DNA from 3 places in the Aphanothece sacrum FPU1 genome. Region 2 is predicted to be linked to each of the others. Evidence: predicted binding sites of a transcription regulator. Region 2 holds the regulator's gene; each other region holds the start of a gene.
What was found. The regulator NtcA, encoded in region 2, controls nitrogen genes in cyanobacteria. The targets are predictions, from matches to a motif close to TTTGTANCNNNNGNTACAAA.

Region 1 (5,062 bases), 260 kb from region 2:
TCTCGTTAGTTATTGTAAAACGCTTGTAGATACCGGGCGGCCTCATATTGAGAACTTAATTACTAAAACTACCAATCGCCATAACTATCTTTTGTTTAGTATCTACGAAACTGAATTAATGTTGCCCTCTCCGGTTCCTAATTATGAGTTTGAAACCATTGGGGCTTTTCAACAATTTTATACCTATCAGGCTGAAGAATTTTGAGTCAGTAACAAATAACCCCAGGGATAACCTCCTGGGGTTGCGTCAGATAAATCAATCAAAAGGGACAATTAATCCCCTGAAAAGGAATTTACACATCATAATACAGTGCAAACTCATAAGGATGAGGACGTAACCGCATGGGGTTAACTTCATTATCCAATTTGTACTCAATCCAGTTTTCGATAAAGTCTGTGCTGAAAACTCCCGTATCTGTTAAGAAAGAATGATCGTTTTCGAGACACTCTAAAGCTGCTTCGAGAGAACCAGGAGTAGAGGGAATGTGACTTAATTCTTCTGGGGTGAGATCGTAGATATCTACGTCTAAAGACTCACCAGGATCAATTTCGTTCTTAATTCCATCCACAACAGCACAAAGCAGTGCTGCAAAAGCAAGATAGGGGTTACAAGTAGCGTCAGGACAACGGAACTCGAAACGTTTTGCTTTAGGATTTTTACCAGATAGGGGAATCCGTACTGATGCGGAACGATTTCCTTGAGAATAAGCTAAATTAACGGGTGCTTCAAAACCAGGCACTAAACGCTTATAAGAGTTAGTGGTAGGATTAGTTAATCCTAACAGTGCGGGAGCGTGTTTGAGGACACCACCGATGGCATGAAGTGCCATCGGACTCAAATCTGCGTAACCATTACCCCAGAACAAAGGTTGTCCCGCTTTCCAGATAGACAAATGGGTGTGCATCCCAGAACCATTGTCATTAAACAAAGGTTTAGGCATGAAAGTTACGGTTTTACCATATTTCTTGGCCACGTTTTTAATGACATATTTGTACGTCATCAAATAATCTGCCGCTTCTACTAGGGTGGCAAAACGGAACCCTAACTCATTTTGACCGCCTGTAGCTACTTCGTGATGATGTTTCTCAATGGGAACCCCACATTTGGCCATAGTCAACAGCATCTCCGTCCGCATATCCTGCATCGTGTCTGTGGGAGCTACGGGGAAATAACCTTGTTTGTAACCTGGTTTATAACCTAAGTTACCGCCTTGTTCTTCTCGTCCACTATTCCAGCGTCCTTCAACACTGTCTACATAGTAGTAGCTTTGATTTTCAGTTTGATTAAAACGAACATCATCAAAGACAAAAAATTCTGCTTCTGGCCCAATGAAAACTGTGTCACCAATTCCTGTAGTTTTCAGGAATTCAACCGCTTTCTGAGCAATGGTACGAGGATCACGGCCATACCATTCTCCTGTACGAGGTTCCTTAATACTACAGACCATGCTTAGGGTTGGTTCTTCGTAGAAAGGGTCAATCCAAGCCGTTTTCGGGTCTGGAACCATACACATATCAGATTCATTGATGGCTTTCCAACCCCGAATACTCGAACCGTCAAACGGAACTCCCTCTACAAAGGAATTTTCATCAATCTGATTGTGGAAAAAAGTACAATGTTGCCAAATTCCTGGCATATCAATGAATTTTAGGTCAATCATCTGAATGTTGTTGTCTTGAATCATCTTCAAGATTTCTTGGGGCGTTTCAGCCATGGATAGACTCCTTATTAGACAGATGTATATTTAGTCTCAAAAAATTCATCCTACGGATAGGTTAACTTAATTTTTGTAGCCTTTGATACGGATTATCCGGTTTAAATCTGTAAATAATCCTAAGTTTTATTTATAAATTATGAATTATGAATTATGAATTATGAATTATGAATTATGAATTATGAATTATGAATTATGAATTATGAATTATGAATTATGAATTATGAATTATGAATTATGAATTTGGGCATGGCGTGTTAGAAAATGTCTGTGGAGATGATCTGGCGGGGGTAGCAATGCCTAGTCAAGAATCTGTGAAGCAGAAACTCTTAAGTGCGAATTTAAGAATCCCCAGTGGAGGGCAACGCTTAACGGTGGGAGTATGTCAATGTCCAATTAAATCAATAACTGCATTAATTAAAGTATCGTCATGAAAACTACTTTTTGTCAGATAATAATCTGCTCCTGATTCTAATCCTTGTAATCGATCTTCTTCTCGATCTTTATAAGAAACAATAATGACTGGAGTTGATTTTAAATGAAGATTACTTTTAATATTATTAACTAATTTGATGCCATTCATTCGCGGCATATCAATATCACTAATGACTAAATCATAATTACCCACTCTAACCGCATTCCATCCTTCCATTCCATCAACTGCTACATCAACAACATAGCCTTTATTTTCTAATAATTTACGTTCCATTTCTCTAACGGTAATAGAATCATCAACTACTAAAATTCTTTTTTGTCCCTTTGTCCAATTAGTTTCTTCATGAGTATTAACTTGATTAATTTGAATATTAGCTAATAATTTATCAAGTGATCGTACTAAATCCAAAACATCTAAAATTAAAATAGGTGAGCCATCTTCTAATAAAGCGGCTCCACTAACATCTTGAACTTTACCCAAGCGAGGATCTAAAGGACGTACTACCAAATTTTTTTCTCCTAAAAAGCGATCAACTACCAATCCATAACGATTCATTTGATCACTAACTATCACAATGGACAGAGGATCAGAGGGAATAGTTTTAGCGGTTAACTCTAGGACTTGAGCAGCTTTTACTAAGCCAATATTCTGCTCATTTAAAGTAAAATATTGTCGGTTTTCTACTGAATTAATTTCTGTTAATTTTAAATTAATAATTTGATCAATACGAGACAAAGGAAACGCATAAGGTTCCCCTGAAATTTCTACTAATAGAGTTCTAATAACCGATAAAGTTAAGGGTAATTGAAAATGAAAACTTGTCCCTTTTCCTGGTTTAGAAATAGCTTGTAAATTGCCGCCTACTTCTTGAACCATCGTTTTAGCAATATTTAAGCCAACTCCCCGTCCAGAAATTTCTGTTATTTGATTCGCTGTAGAAAAACTAGGTAAAAAGATAAATTCCATTAACTCAGTTTCATTGAGTTCTTGAGCCATTTGTTGGGTAACTAATCCCTTTTCGACAATGGATTTACGCAATTTTTCTAAAGAGATTCCTTTACCATCATCAGAGACAGTAATTAATAACATTCCAAAACGGTGAGCAGCCTCAAGATGAATGGTACCCTCCGGTGATTTTCCTTGTTCAATGCGTTCATGAGGAAATTCAATTCCATGATCAATTGCATTGCGTAAAATTTGGGTTAAAGGAGCTTCTAATTTTCGGAGAATATCCCTATCTACCATAGTTGATTTACCAACAATTTCTAATTTAACCCGTTTATTTAATTGTCTAGCTAAATCCCTAACCATGCGAGGAAAACTACTTACTCCTTCCTCAAAGGGACGCATATGACTAGCAATAACTTCTCGATAAAGACGATCCGATAAATTAGCTGATCGATAAGAAAATTGTTCTAAAGCACTCAAGCGATCGCTCAAAATAGAACGACATTCTCGCTCTTTATGAAGTACCTCATTCAAATAAGTTTCTGTCTCTTTATTAACCGCTACATGAGATAAACTAATCTGTAATTGTTCGAGTAATTTTGAAAGTTCTAATTGATTTTTCTTCAGAGCAATAAACGATTCAGATAAGGGAACTAAAGCCGTTGCTTCGACTAAAGATTCTCCTGCTAATCCCATCAAACGATTTAAGTTATCTGAACTTACCCGTACAAAACGATCTTTTGAAGAACTATTACTAGAAGATACCAAAGAAGTTGATAAAGAATCTTCTCCCTCAGAAGTGGATTTAGGAGAACCAGAAATATTGAAATCCTCAGACTCATATAATTCTTCTTCTACCCAAGCGATGACAGGTTCGGGTGTCTGAGAGGTTTTCTGTAAAGCTGAGTCAGGGTTAATGGTTAATCCATCAGTAGAGAGACTCACCCCTAATGGAGTAGATTCATTGGTTAAATTTGAGTCGTCATCGTCTTCAGGAAAGATATCATCTAAAGAAATCTGAAACTCAAGGGGATTTTGCTCAATATCAGGAGTTGGTCTTACTTCTTGGGTTTCTGGTTTTTTTTGCTCTTGTTGTGGTGTTGATGGGGGTTCAGATTTATCGTTAGTAGTGGTTTTTTCTTGTGGGCGATCGCTTTTACGTCTTCTTATGACAGAAGCGATATTTTCGATAATTTCTTGAGATTTAGCTTGATTTTGCTCTAACCAACTGGTTAAGTTATCCTGACTAACACGACTAATTTCTAATAAAAAATCTACCCCACTTAACAAATGATCAATCTGGTCTGATTTTAGATGAACCGTGCGATCCATTGCTCCCATAAAACAGTCTTCCATCACATGAGCAATTCTGACTGCTGGTTCAATTTGAACGATCCGCGAAGCTCCTTTTATGGAATGAGAAGCTCGCATTAGTGATTCTAGCAAGGAAATAGAGGCTAATCCTTTTTCTCCACCATCTTGCAGTTGATTTTCTAAGGTTAACAGGTTGTCGTTAAGGATTTCTCCTTGTGTTTCCACTTCCATGCTGAATAAATCCAGCATCGAGCAACTACTCAGATCAATATTGTCTTTCACAGATACCTGCTACATAAATTATAGAATTACTAATAAATAAAGGTGAGCATAGCCCACCTCCATTATAAAGAATCTAATTAATTGATTACCAACTCAACAAAGGTTGTAACCCATGTTTCAGGGAAGCAGTTCCAATTTGTTCCATTTTAGGGATAGTAATTTGATTGCGTCCCCAAGAAAAATTAGTATGCCAGCTTTCAAATTCTAATAAAATAGCTTCAGCAAAACAAGCAAACATTTGACGAGAAGGAATATCCATACTCACGATTTGCATAATTTTCCAATCAATATCTAGGGTATGTTCAACAATTCCCCCTTTGAGAATATGAACCTCTGGATGTTGAATTTTGGTGCTTAAATTTTTAGG
Region 2 (5,062 bases):
TACAGACACCATTACTCAACAATTTAAAAAACAAGTATGTGATGAAATCCGTCTTTTAGAAGAGGGAAAAAATCGTTTTCGACTATTTACTCCTTTTCGTTTTGATGATGGTGATCATTTAAGTATTGTTCTTAAAAAAGAAAATAATCAATGGATAATTTCTGATGAAGGTCATACTTTTATGCACTTGAGTTATTGGATTGATTCCTCTGACTTGACAAGTGGAACACGCAAAGAATTAATTGATTATGCTTTAAATGAATTTCAAATTCAAGATAGATATGGAGAATTATTCGTTACTATCTACAATAGTGATGAATGTGGAAGTACTTTCTATGGATTTATTCAAGCTTTATTAAAAATATGTGATGTTAATTATTTATCACGAGAAAGAATAAAATCAACTTTTTATGAAGACTTCAAAAAGTTAATTCAACAAAATTTTTCTAAAGAAAGATACACTTTTGATTGGTTTGATCAAGAACGTGACTCAGAGGGAGTTTATGAAGTTGATTGTCGCATAAATAATTTAGAAAGACCACTATATATTTATGCGATTTCTAATGATAATCAAGTTAAGGATACAACTATTTCATTATTTCAATTTGAAAAGTGGAGTCATCAATTTCAACCTGTTACTATTTTTGAAGATGAAAAATTACTTAGTAAAAAAGGCTTAAAAAAGCTTGCAAAAGTTTGTGATCAGCAATTTCCTAGCTTAGTTAATCATGAACAAGAAATTATTCATTACTTAAAGGAAAATGAAAAGCTCAAAAATGGTAGATGAATATAAAATATAAAAAAACACGAACAATATGATATTCGACAAAAAGACTCACCCATTGGTATTGAAACAATTTTATATGAATAAATTATATTTATATCAGGATCAAACAGTTGATGCTATTTTTGCAAGAGCTAATCAAAATTGCAAAGAATAATGATATAATTCGACTTCCTTTCGATAATCTTTCATCATCTTGGGATAAAATGTATAATAAGTTACAATACTTAAGATGGTGGGTTACGACGCGCCTTAAAAGTTATGGGTTTTTCATCAAAATCATAGCCGCGTCTAACCCACCCTACGAATTATAAGCTTTACTTATCACCACAGGTACGGGAGAGCCATCTTTTAGGCTAAGGGCTTGACAAATCCTAAATAAGTAAGGCATAATAATAAATGCGCATAACGGGGATATAACTCAGTTGGTAGAGTGTCACAATGGCATTGTGAAAGTCAGCGGTTCGAGTCCGCTTATCTCCATAAGTTATCTGAGTTGTTTTAGATATCGCTCAATTAATAATATAGCCACAATGTCATCAACAGGACGGGGGGGAACCCTCATACCTGGTGGAACCAGACGAGCGAATCCCTTGGGAGGATACATTTCCCAATAGCGATCGCGGGCTTCTAGTGTACTATTACGCTCATCTATCATAATAACACAAATCCCGGAAGATAACTCAGCGTCTAACTGTTTTTTCCACTGTTTAGATGTAGTCTGGTTTCCCATCACCAAAAGTTCAATCTTAAACTGTTGACAAAGATCATTAATAGTCGTCATTGCTACCTCAGAATTAATAACTTGATGATAAAGTAATTGGTTATTTTTATTGATAACAGCAATACCACATTTATCTCGTCCTGGGTCAAATCCTAATAACATAAATCACCTATAAATAATAATTTAAGTTCCAAAAATAATTTCTCCATTCTTAATACCAATTAAGCGAACTTTTAAGGGGCCAATGGTATAAGTATCATCAAGAGAAATGACTCTAATTTCATCTAAACCATTTTCTGCTTTACTAATTTGTTCAATAAAATTTAGCATAGTTTTCAATCGTCCATCCCCCACTTGAATATTACCAACAACTCCAGCACTACGGGAGCGAAACTGAGTAGCAGCAAGGAGAATATCAAGTCTTTTTTGAATATTTTCTTCCGTTAAATCCAATGATTCCATAGAGACAGTCGCAATAGTTTCATCAGCGTTAAAAATCTTTTGATTAGGGACAACATCTGCAAAAACTCGAACTTCTTTTTCTCCTTTTACATAATTCCCTGCCGAAATTATTCTGACCACATATTCTTTACCATCTTTGAGTTGTTCATTTAACTGATCAACTTGAGATTTAGTAATTTTAACCACCCGATCATTAGGATCAACTTTTTCAGTTCCTACTGATTCAATTGCTGTGCGATTAGCCTGTCTAAGTAGTTCATCAATAGCTTGAATAGCGGCATTAGGATCAACAATGCGAACTCCTCCTATAGATAACACTTGACCTTTAACAAGGGCAATTTGTCGCTCTCGTAAGTCTTGATAATTCTGATAGTATTGTTCTAAAATATCTACTTGTCGTTGCAAATAAATCAATTCTCTTTCGGATTTTTTTAATTGAGATTCTCTATTTTTTACCGCTAAATCTTTTAGGTTAATTGCTTGGTCAAGTTGAACAATTTGCACATCTCTATTATCAATTTCTGTTTGTAATTTACTTTGTTGTTGTTGTAAATTTTGCAAGCGACTTTCAAGCTGTTTCAAACGGCTTTGTCGTTCTTGTAAAACACGATTTTGAGCAGAAATTTTTGTCTTACCTCTTTTAACTTCTGTATCCCGATTACGAATTTCTGATTGTAGTTGGCTAATTTGTTGATCAAGTTGAGTTTTATTGCGAACCAGTTCTTCTCTTTCTTTGAGTAATGTTTGAATATCCTCTCGTAGTTTTTTCCCTTGACTAACAACCGTTTTCAGTTGTTGTTGAGCTTTGGTAAAATTCTGATTAATAGATTCTAATTGTTTTTGAACTGTTTTTTGTTCCGTCTTAGCCGTATATAACTGTTTCTCAATATCTTGTTTATCATTAGCAACCCTTTCTAAATCTCCCTTAGCTGTTCGTAATTGTTTTTGAATTTCATCAAGTTGAAATAACCCTTCTCGTAACGATTTACTCAAGGTAAAAAGAATAATTAGGGTAGAAGCAGAAATTAGGGTTCCCGTCATCACTGTCACTAAAATTGCAGTTTGCTTAGGACGCAAGTTGCCGATACGCATTCTAGCTTTACCGACTTTAGTTCCTAAGCGATCGCCTAATGCTGCAATTAAGCCACCCAAGATTAAAATTGCTGCAATTAAAATATAAGCACTGGTCATGGGTGATTAGTGGTGAACACAGAATATTAAGTAAACTGTTGACTAAGAGCGACAGGGTTATGAACTGTAATCTTTTTCTTATGAATAGAAATCATTTCTTGTTCACGCAAATCCCCCAATAAACGGGTCACGGTCACACGGGTAGAACCAATTGCTTCAGCGATCGCCTGATGAGACAATTTTAAATCAATACGGATACCATCAGTGGTGGGTACGCCAAAATCTCGACATAAAATTAAGAGAAAACTGACCAAACGGGAACCCATATCACGATGGGCCAGGGTTTCAATCATCATTTCTGTTTGTAGAATGCGAGATGATAACCCCTGAAGCATTAAAATTGACAAATCGGGATTATTTTTTAAGGCCAGTTCCACTTGCTCAATAGGAGCAGAAAGTAATTCTACTGGGGTAAAAGCCACCGCATGATAAAAGCGATCAGAACGTTGGCCAGTAATCAGGGATAAAACACCAAATACACTATTTTCCCTCAATAAAGCCACCGTTATTTCTTCTCCTGCTTCATAAACACGAGAAAGCTTGACCGCACCTTTAAGTAAAAAATAGACTCTCTCGGCCGGATCACCCGGAAAAAAGATTGTCTTACCCCGTTCAAACGCTTCGACAACAGGAGGATACGGGCCGCCTCCAATTCGACGAAAGACGGCTGCTAGGGGTTTATCTTGTGGCAGAGATAGTTCCATTAGACTTCACTTAAAGTTAACAGGAGAATGAACCATTGTAACAGCATGAATAACTTAATCGTCAACTATAGACACATCACTTTAGCGTATCTTCAGAGGTTTGTGCTACGTTTTGCTTGACAATGTTTCTATGAGGATAACAAGTACCCTGTTCTGTCAATGATTATAACCATCCATATTTAGAACGGGGTAACTTAATTGACTCAAAATTGTACAATTGCTGAATAAACTATGTTAGATTTAACGGGAAAAAACGCTCTAGTAACAGGAATTGCTAATAATCGCTCGATTGCTTGGGGAATTGCCCAACAACTTCATAAAGCGGGTGCAAACCTCGGTGTTACCTATTTACCGGATGAAAAGGGCCGTTTTGAGAAAAAAGTCCGAGAAGTTGTAGAACCTCTGAATCCTTCTATTTTCGTGCCTTGTAATGTACAAGATGAGGCCCAGATGGAAGAAACATTTAAAGTAGTAGAGGAAACTTGGGGTAAACTCGATATTCTCATCCATTGTCTAGCTTTTGCGGATAAGGAAGGCTTAAGCGGTGATTTTTCGGGAATTTCCAGAGAATCGTTTACTCAGTCCTTAGAAATTAGTACTTTTTCTTTAGGAAATATGGCTAAGTATGCTAAACCTTTAATGAGTGAAGGAGGCAGTATTGTTACTCTTACTTATGTGGGGGGAGTGAAGGTAATTCCTAATTATAATTTAATGGGAGTTGCTAAGGCCGGATTAGAAATGACAGTACGTTATTTAGCGGCTGAATTAGGCCCCCAAAATATTCGAGTTAATGCTATTTCTGCTGGGCCAATTCGCACTTTAGCGGCTTCGGCAGTGGGGGGTATTCTTGATATGATTCATCATGTAGAAGCGGTTGCCCCATTAAGGCGTACAGTGACTCAATTAGAAGTAGGAAATACTGCTACATTTTTATCTAGTGACCTCGCTAGTGGCATCACCGGACAAGTGATTTATGTGGATGCGGGTTACGAAATTATGGGTATGTAAAAATTAAGAATGAGGGTTTATATTTTATGCCCTCATTCTGCTTATTGCTAACTTAGAGCTTCTGTTAAGAACGTGGTGCTAAGCTGTCACGAATCTAAATTGGTAGTTGAGACGGCAAGGGAGCAGGGAGAAAGAGCTTGAGCTTTTGTACTAAAATTCTCTATAACCATTTTAAATGCGTCTTAGCTT
Region 3 (5,062 bases), 320 kb from region 2:
AGCGGTTAACGGCGGGAGTGTCAATAACTATTAGATTTCTGATAACACACTTCAATGATTGTATGGACATTCCCTCTAGGACTAAAATCTCCTTTAAGAGTCACTTCTAAGGGATCACAAGCAGCAACAAAATCATCCAGAATTTGATTAACACACTCTTCGTGAGAAATATAGCGATCGCGGTAACTATTAATATAAAGTTTCAAAGATTTTAATTCCACAACTTTCTCATTCGGGACATAGGTCAGATAAATAGTGGCAAAATCGGGATATCCAGAAAAGGGACATTTACAGGTAAATTCTGGTAAAGTGACCTGAATGTCATATTTTCTGCCGATACGAGGGTTAGGGAAAGTTATCAATTGCCCTTCAATAATAGCACGTTCTCCATATTTAAGGGTCGTAGATTCTGAATCGGGTACTAGGGTCATAAATGGGATGATTGTCAACAAATAAACATAAAGTAACGTTTTGAAAAGTTGATGGATCTAGATTACCAAGCTCAAAAATACCTAAAACTAAGTATTTATACAAGATCTAGCCGATTAGGTATGTATATTACCGTAGTTGACACCGATCAAATGTAAAGTATTATGTAAGAGATTAAATTTTTAATCTTCAATAAATGTAACTTTAAAGATCAAAATAGTCATGAACCGTTACATTCGCCTGATTTCCACCTTTTCTTTAGGGGTTGCCTTAACCCTGAGTCTTGCTTCTAAAGCTCCAGCAGCCAAGCTGGCACCAAGTATCGGATCTACTTCGACAGGAGGAAATGATGACCCCAACAGCTTTATTACTATTGGCTTTGAGTTTCGCGCTCTAAGTAATATCCTGATTAAGAGTTTAGGGGTTTATACTCAAGGAGATTCCCAAAATCCCGTTCGTCCCTCTCAAATCGATGTTGATGTTGCTCGTCCTGTGGGATTATGGCGAGTAAGTGATCGCAGTTTATTAGGACAAATAATAGTACAACCCGGAGGCAACCAGTGTCAAAATGATTTCTGTTTTGCTGATCTTCCCACACTTGTAGAGTTAAAAGCTGGAGAAGATTATCGAATCGGAGTTTATTATGCAGATGCTAAACCAGGAGACAAACTACAAAATACCACACTTACTAATATTGATCCTAAGATAAATTTGGTGGTTAATAGATTTTTTGCTTCAAATTTTAGTGATCAATTAAAATATCCCGATCAGGAAGTTCCTAATTCATTTACCACATCGGCTAATGTGATAATTATAACGGAAGTCCCAGAATCAAGTGCTGTTGGAGCTTTGTTTTTATTGGTACTTGGTGGCTATTTGTTCAAAAAACAATAGAATAACATTACTTAATATTAAGATCTTTCTCAACAACGGATAGCCACACAATAAAAGTGGTTCCCGTCTTTTTGTCTTTATCTGTCGGACTGATTAGTTCAATTTTTCCCTGCATTTGATTAATCAGATCTCTCACAATAGCTAATCCTAACCCGCTTCCGGTAATATTTCCCTGAGATTGAATCCCTCGATAATGTCTCTCAAAAATATGTGCTTGATCTGCTGCTGGAATACCATACCCATTATCCTCAATAGCGATTCCCTGATATTCTTTTTCGTCTATTACACAAGATAATCCGGCTCTAATTCTCACTTTACCACCTTTTGGGGTATATTTAATGCCATTGTCAATCAGATTACTCAAAACCTCTCGCAAAGCTGGCCCATTGCCCCAAATTAATGATAAGTGTTTGGGAAGATTTGAGGTTAAGTTGATACCTTTTTCCTGAGCAATAGTTTGACTTGAAGTTAACAAAGGCTCTAAAATTTCTTTAATGTCTAGAGAACTTAAGGTTAAAGACTTACTAGGAGGTAAAGATGGGATATTGCTCCGAAACTCACTTAAGGAGATAGAATCAGTGGTAAGGGTGATTATCTCCTCATTCGCAGCGATCGCGTCTTGCTGTGTCTCAAAGTCTTTAATCAAGTCCTGTAAATGCTCACTCTCCCGGACAATATTTTCCACAATAGAACGACTCTTATCATCGGGAAGTAAGCGTTTAAGGAGAAGCTTACTAAAAATTCTTAAGGCAGTTAAAGGGTTCCGCAACTGATGAAACAAATCATCAAGGCGATCGCGTTCTTTCTCTTGTTGTATCTGCTGCTGATTTAACTGATGCTGATACCAATTTTGACTATGATCTAAATAATGGGCAATGGCTAAAGTTCTGGCAATGGTTTCTACCTGGGTTAACTCGTCGGGTTGCCATCGGTAATCTTTACGTTTGGTTACTAATAATCCTACAACTATCTCTTGATGAATTAAGGGTAAAACCAGTTGATAAGGCCCCATTCCATAATGATCATCGATTTGTGTCTTTTGAGAGTTTGTTTTCCCTCGAAGGGGTTTAGACCTGACCAAGGATTCTATATTTGTCAGGGTTTTCTGAGATTCCCCCTTGTTCCAAACATCTAGTAATCCTATACTTGTCGTGTTTTTGTCCCAGATGGTTTCTGCTGCTGGATAGACCACAATCGGTATCAAATGGGTCTGTGTACCCTCTTGATTCTCTTGGGTTAAGTAAACTCCACTCCAGTCAGCTTTGAGTCCTTGTGCTAACAGCAGAACTTGAGACTGACATAAAGCAATAAAGTCTCGACTAGGTGGTGCGAAAGGATAAGTAGAAGAAAACATGAGAATGATCCATCATTTTATTAAGTTTTGTAACAAAAGGTTAAGTTTTTTTAACAAAATATTTAAGTAATTTTAGAATAATCCCTGAAAAAGCCGATGAGAAAAGGGATTTCAGGAATGAATAGACTTAGACCGTTGATGAGAGAGGCTTGATTTTCTTAAATTAAAAGGATATAATGACATCGGCTTTTGTATCTATCATTACAGCATTTAGCCGGAATAGGAGGTAAAAGGGTTGGCACGCAAACGCAAACGGAAGAGTCGTCGTCGTCAAGAAGGTCGCAAAATTCTCGAACTTGTACCCCAATATAGCATCGAAAGCGGTGAGGATAAACCCGTGACTGCTGCTAGAAAGTATATTCGTGACTTAGGGATACAACCTCCGGCTTTATTGATTGTAAAACGAAATGAGCATACAACAGATAGATATTTTTGGGCAGAAAAGGGTCTATTTGGTGCTCAGTATGTTGAAGAAAATCATTTCCTCTTCCCTAGTTTAAGGGAGTTTCAACCACTTGTGCCGCCTAAAACACCTGCGGTGGCTGGCAGCACTCGTTAGTCAACTCAATGACTATAACATTAAGTGTATCCTCCGAATCAATTTTTAGGGGGATACATTTTTTTTTGTGGGAGATCTACTAACATTCCTTTCATGTACGAAAATTGTTGATCAAAAGCAGTATGGATTACCATCTGAGGTAAAGTCTAGTTAAACTATAAATTGATTTTCCTGTTCTAGGGATTCCTACTGATGAAATGGTCTATTTTTTGGCAAAGTTGGCAATTTTTGTGTAAATGTCGATTTTTACAACGGGTTTTAGCCACTTTTTTGAGTATTTTATTGATAAATAATCCTATTTTTGCTGTTTCTCCCCCAAAACCTGAAATTAGAGGGGTTTGGTTAACTACTAATGACACTAATACTTTACTCGATCAAACAAAATTAGAAGAAGCGATCGCCCAATTAGCTCGTCTTAATTTTAATACAGTATATCCTGTAGTTTGGAATTCTGGTTATGCGCTGTATCCGAGTGAAATAGCCAAAAAAGAAGGAATTCAGCCTTTTGTACATAAAGGATTACAAGGTCAAGATCCCTTGACAGATTTAATTACTAAAGCACATAATCAGGGATTATTAGTATTACCTTGGTTTGAATTTGGATTTATGGCTCCACCAACTTCAGAATTAGCCATTAAACACCCTAATTGGATAACACAAAAAAGAGATGGAAGTCAAACGACTATTAGTGCAGCAGGGGAAGTTGTTTGGTTAAACCCGTTTCATCCAGAGGTGCAAAAGTTCATTACTTCTTTAGTGATAGAAGTGATGAATTTATATGATGTCGATGGTATTCAATTTGATGATCATTTAAGTTTACCGAGTGAATTAGGCTACGATAGTTATACGGTTAATTTATATAAACAGGAAACGAAAAAAGATCCCCCTGCGAATGCAAAAGATGAAGCTTGGTTAAAGTGGCGGGCTGATAAATTGACTGCTTATGTGGCTCAATTAAATCAAGCAATTAAAACTAAAAAAAGTAATGCCATTTTTTCCGTTTCTCCTAATCCTTATGATACCGCGTATAGTGCTTATTTACAAGATTGGTTAACCTGGGTAAGACAAGATTTAATTGATGAAGTTGTTGTACAGGTATATCGTCCAGATTTAGAGAGTTTTGTCAAACAATTACAACGGCCAGAAATTCAAGAAACTCGTCAGAAAATCCCTACAGGTGTTGGTATTTTAACTGGTTTAAGAAATCGACCGATTGAGATGGCATTTATTCAAGAAAAAGTCTTAGCTGCGAAACAATATGGGTTAGGGGTTTCCTTCTTTTTTTATGATAGTTTGTGGAATTATGCACCAGAATCTGTTGGAGAAAGACAAGAGAAATTTTTAGCTCTTTTTCCTTATCCTGCTGCCCGCAAATTAGAAACTCCTATATTACTAGAAAATAATCCCCCTGTTGATAATATTAAACCTGAGAAACCCCTAGAAAATAATCAGCCTATCGAAACTTTTGAACCTTATCAAACGAGGCAAAATACCAATCCTATTGATAATATTCAACCTGAGAAACCCATAGAAAACAATAAACCTATTGAGAATATTAAACCGGAGAAACCGCTAGAAAATAATAATAATAATTGGTCAAGTTCTGAACCGAGTGAACCTATAGGAGATTCTACATCTCTTGAGAAATTTGAACCTTATGAACCGAGAGAAAATCCCACTCCTCAAACAAATTCTAAACCGCCAGAAACCTATCAATATGCTGATGATGCAGTGCCTATTCCGGTGTCTTGGTAATAGTTATTAGAGTTTTATAATTAAACTGAACAGGAGAGTAAAACGATTATGAAAGGTATCCAAACAAGAAA

Region 1: the regulator NtcA is predicted to act here: its motif matches at 1,788-1,807, upstream of glnA (type I glutamate--ammonia ligase).
Region 3: the regulator NtcA is predicted to act here: its motif matches at 2,866-2,885, upstream of AsFPU1_RS11150 (DUF3155 domain-containing protein).

Annotation. Positions count from the first base shown of each region.
Region 1 is NZ_BDQK01000013.1:187,920-192,981, reverse strand. Features, by position in the region: gene AsFPU1_RS11460 (DUF4359 domain-containing protein) at 1-205, shown strand, start outside; gene glnA (type I glutamate--ammonia ligase) at 294-1,715, opposite strand; gene AsFPU1_RS11445 (hybrid sensor histidine kinase/response regulator) at 2,101-4,662, opposite strand; gene AsFPU1_RS11440 (long-chain acyl-[acyl-carrier-protein] reductase) at 4,781-5,062, opposite strand, start outside.
Region 2 is NZ_BDQK01000013.1:446,509-451,570, reverse strand. Features, by position in the region: gene AsFPU1_RS12730 (DUF1828 domain-containing protein) at 1-787, shown strand, start outside; tRNA gene AsFPU1_RS12725 (tRNA-Ala) at 1,195-1,267, shown strand; gene AsFPU1_RS12720 (pre-16S rRNA-processing nuclease YqgF) at 1,272-1,670, opposite strand; gene AsFPU1_RS12715 (DUF3084 family protein) at 1,692-3,161, opposite strand; gene ntcA (global nitrogen regulator NtcA) at 3,188-3,865, opposite strand; gene fabI (enoyl-ACP reductase FabI) at 4,097-4,873, shown strand.
Region 3 is NZ_BDQK01000013.1:128,249-133,310, reverse strand. Features, by position in the region: gene queF (preQ(1) synthase) at 21-431, opposite strand; gene AsFPU1_RS11160 (hypothetical protein) at 652-1,323, shown strand; gene AsFPU1_RS11155 (GAF domain-containing sensor histidine kinase) at 1,331-2,677, opposite strand; gene AsFPU1_RS11150 (DUF3155 domain-containing protein) at 2,913-3,236, shown strand; gene AsFPU1_RS11145 (family 10 glycosylhydrolase) at 3,429-4,991, shown strand.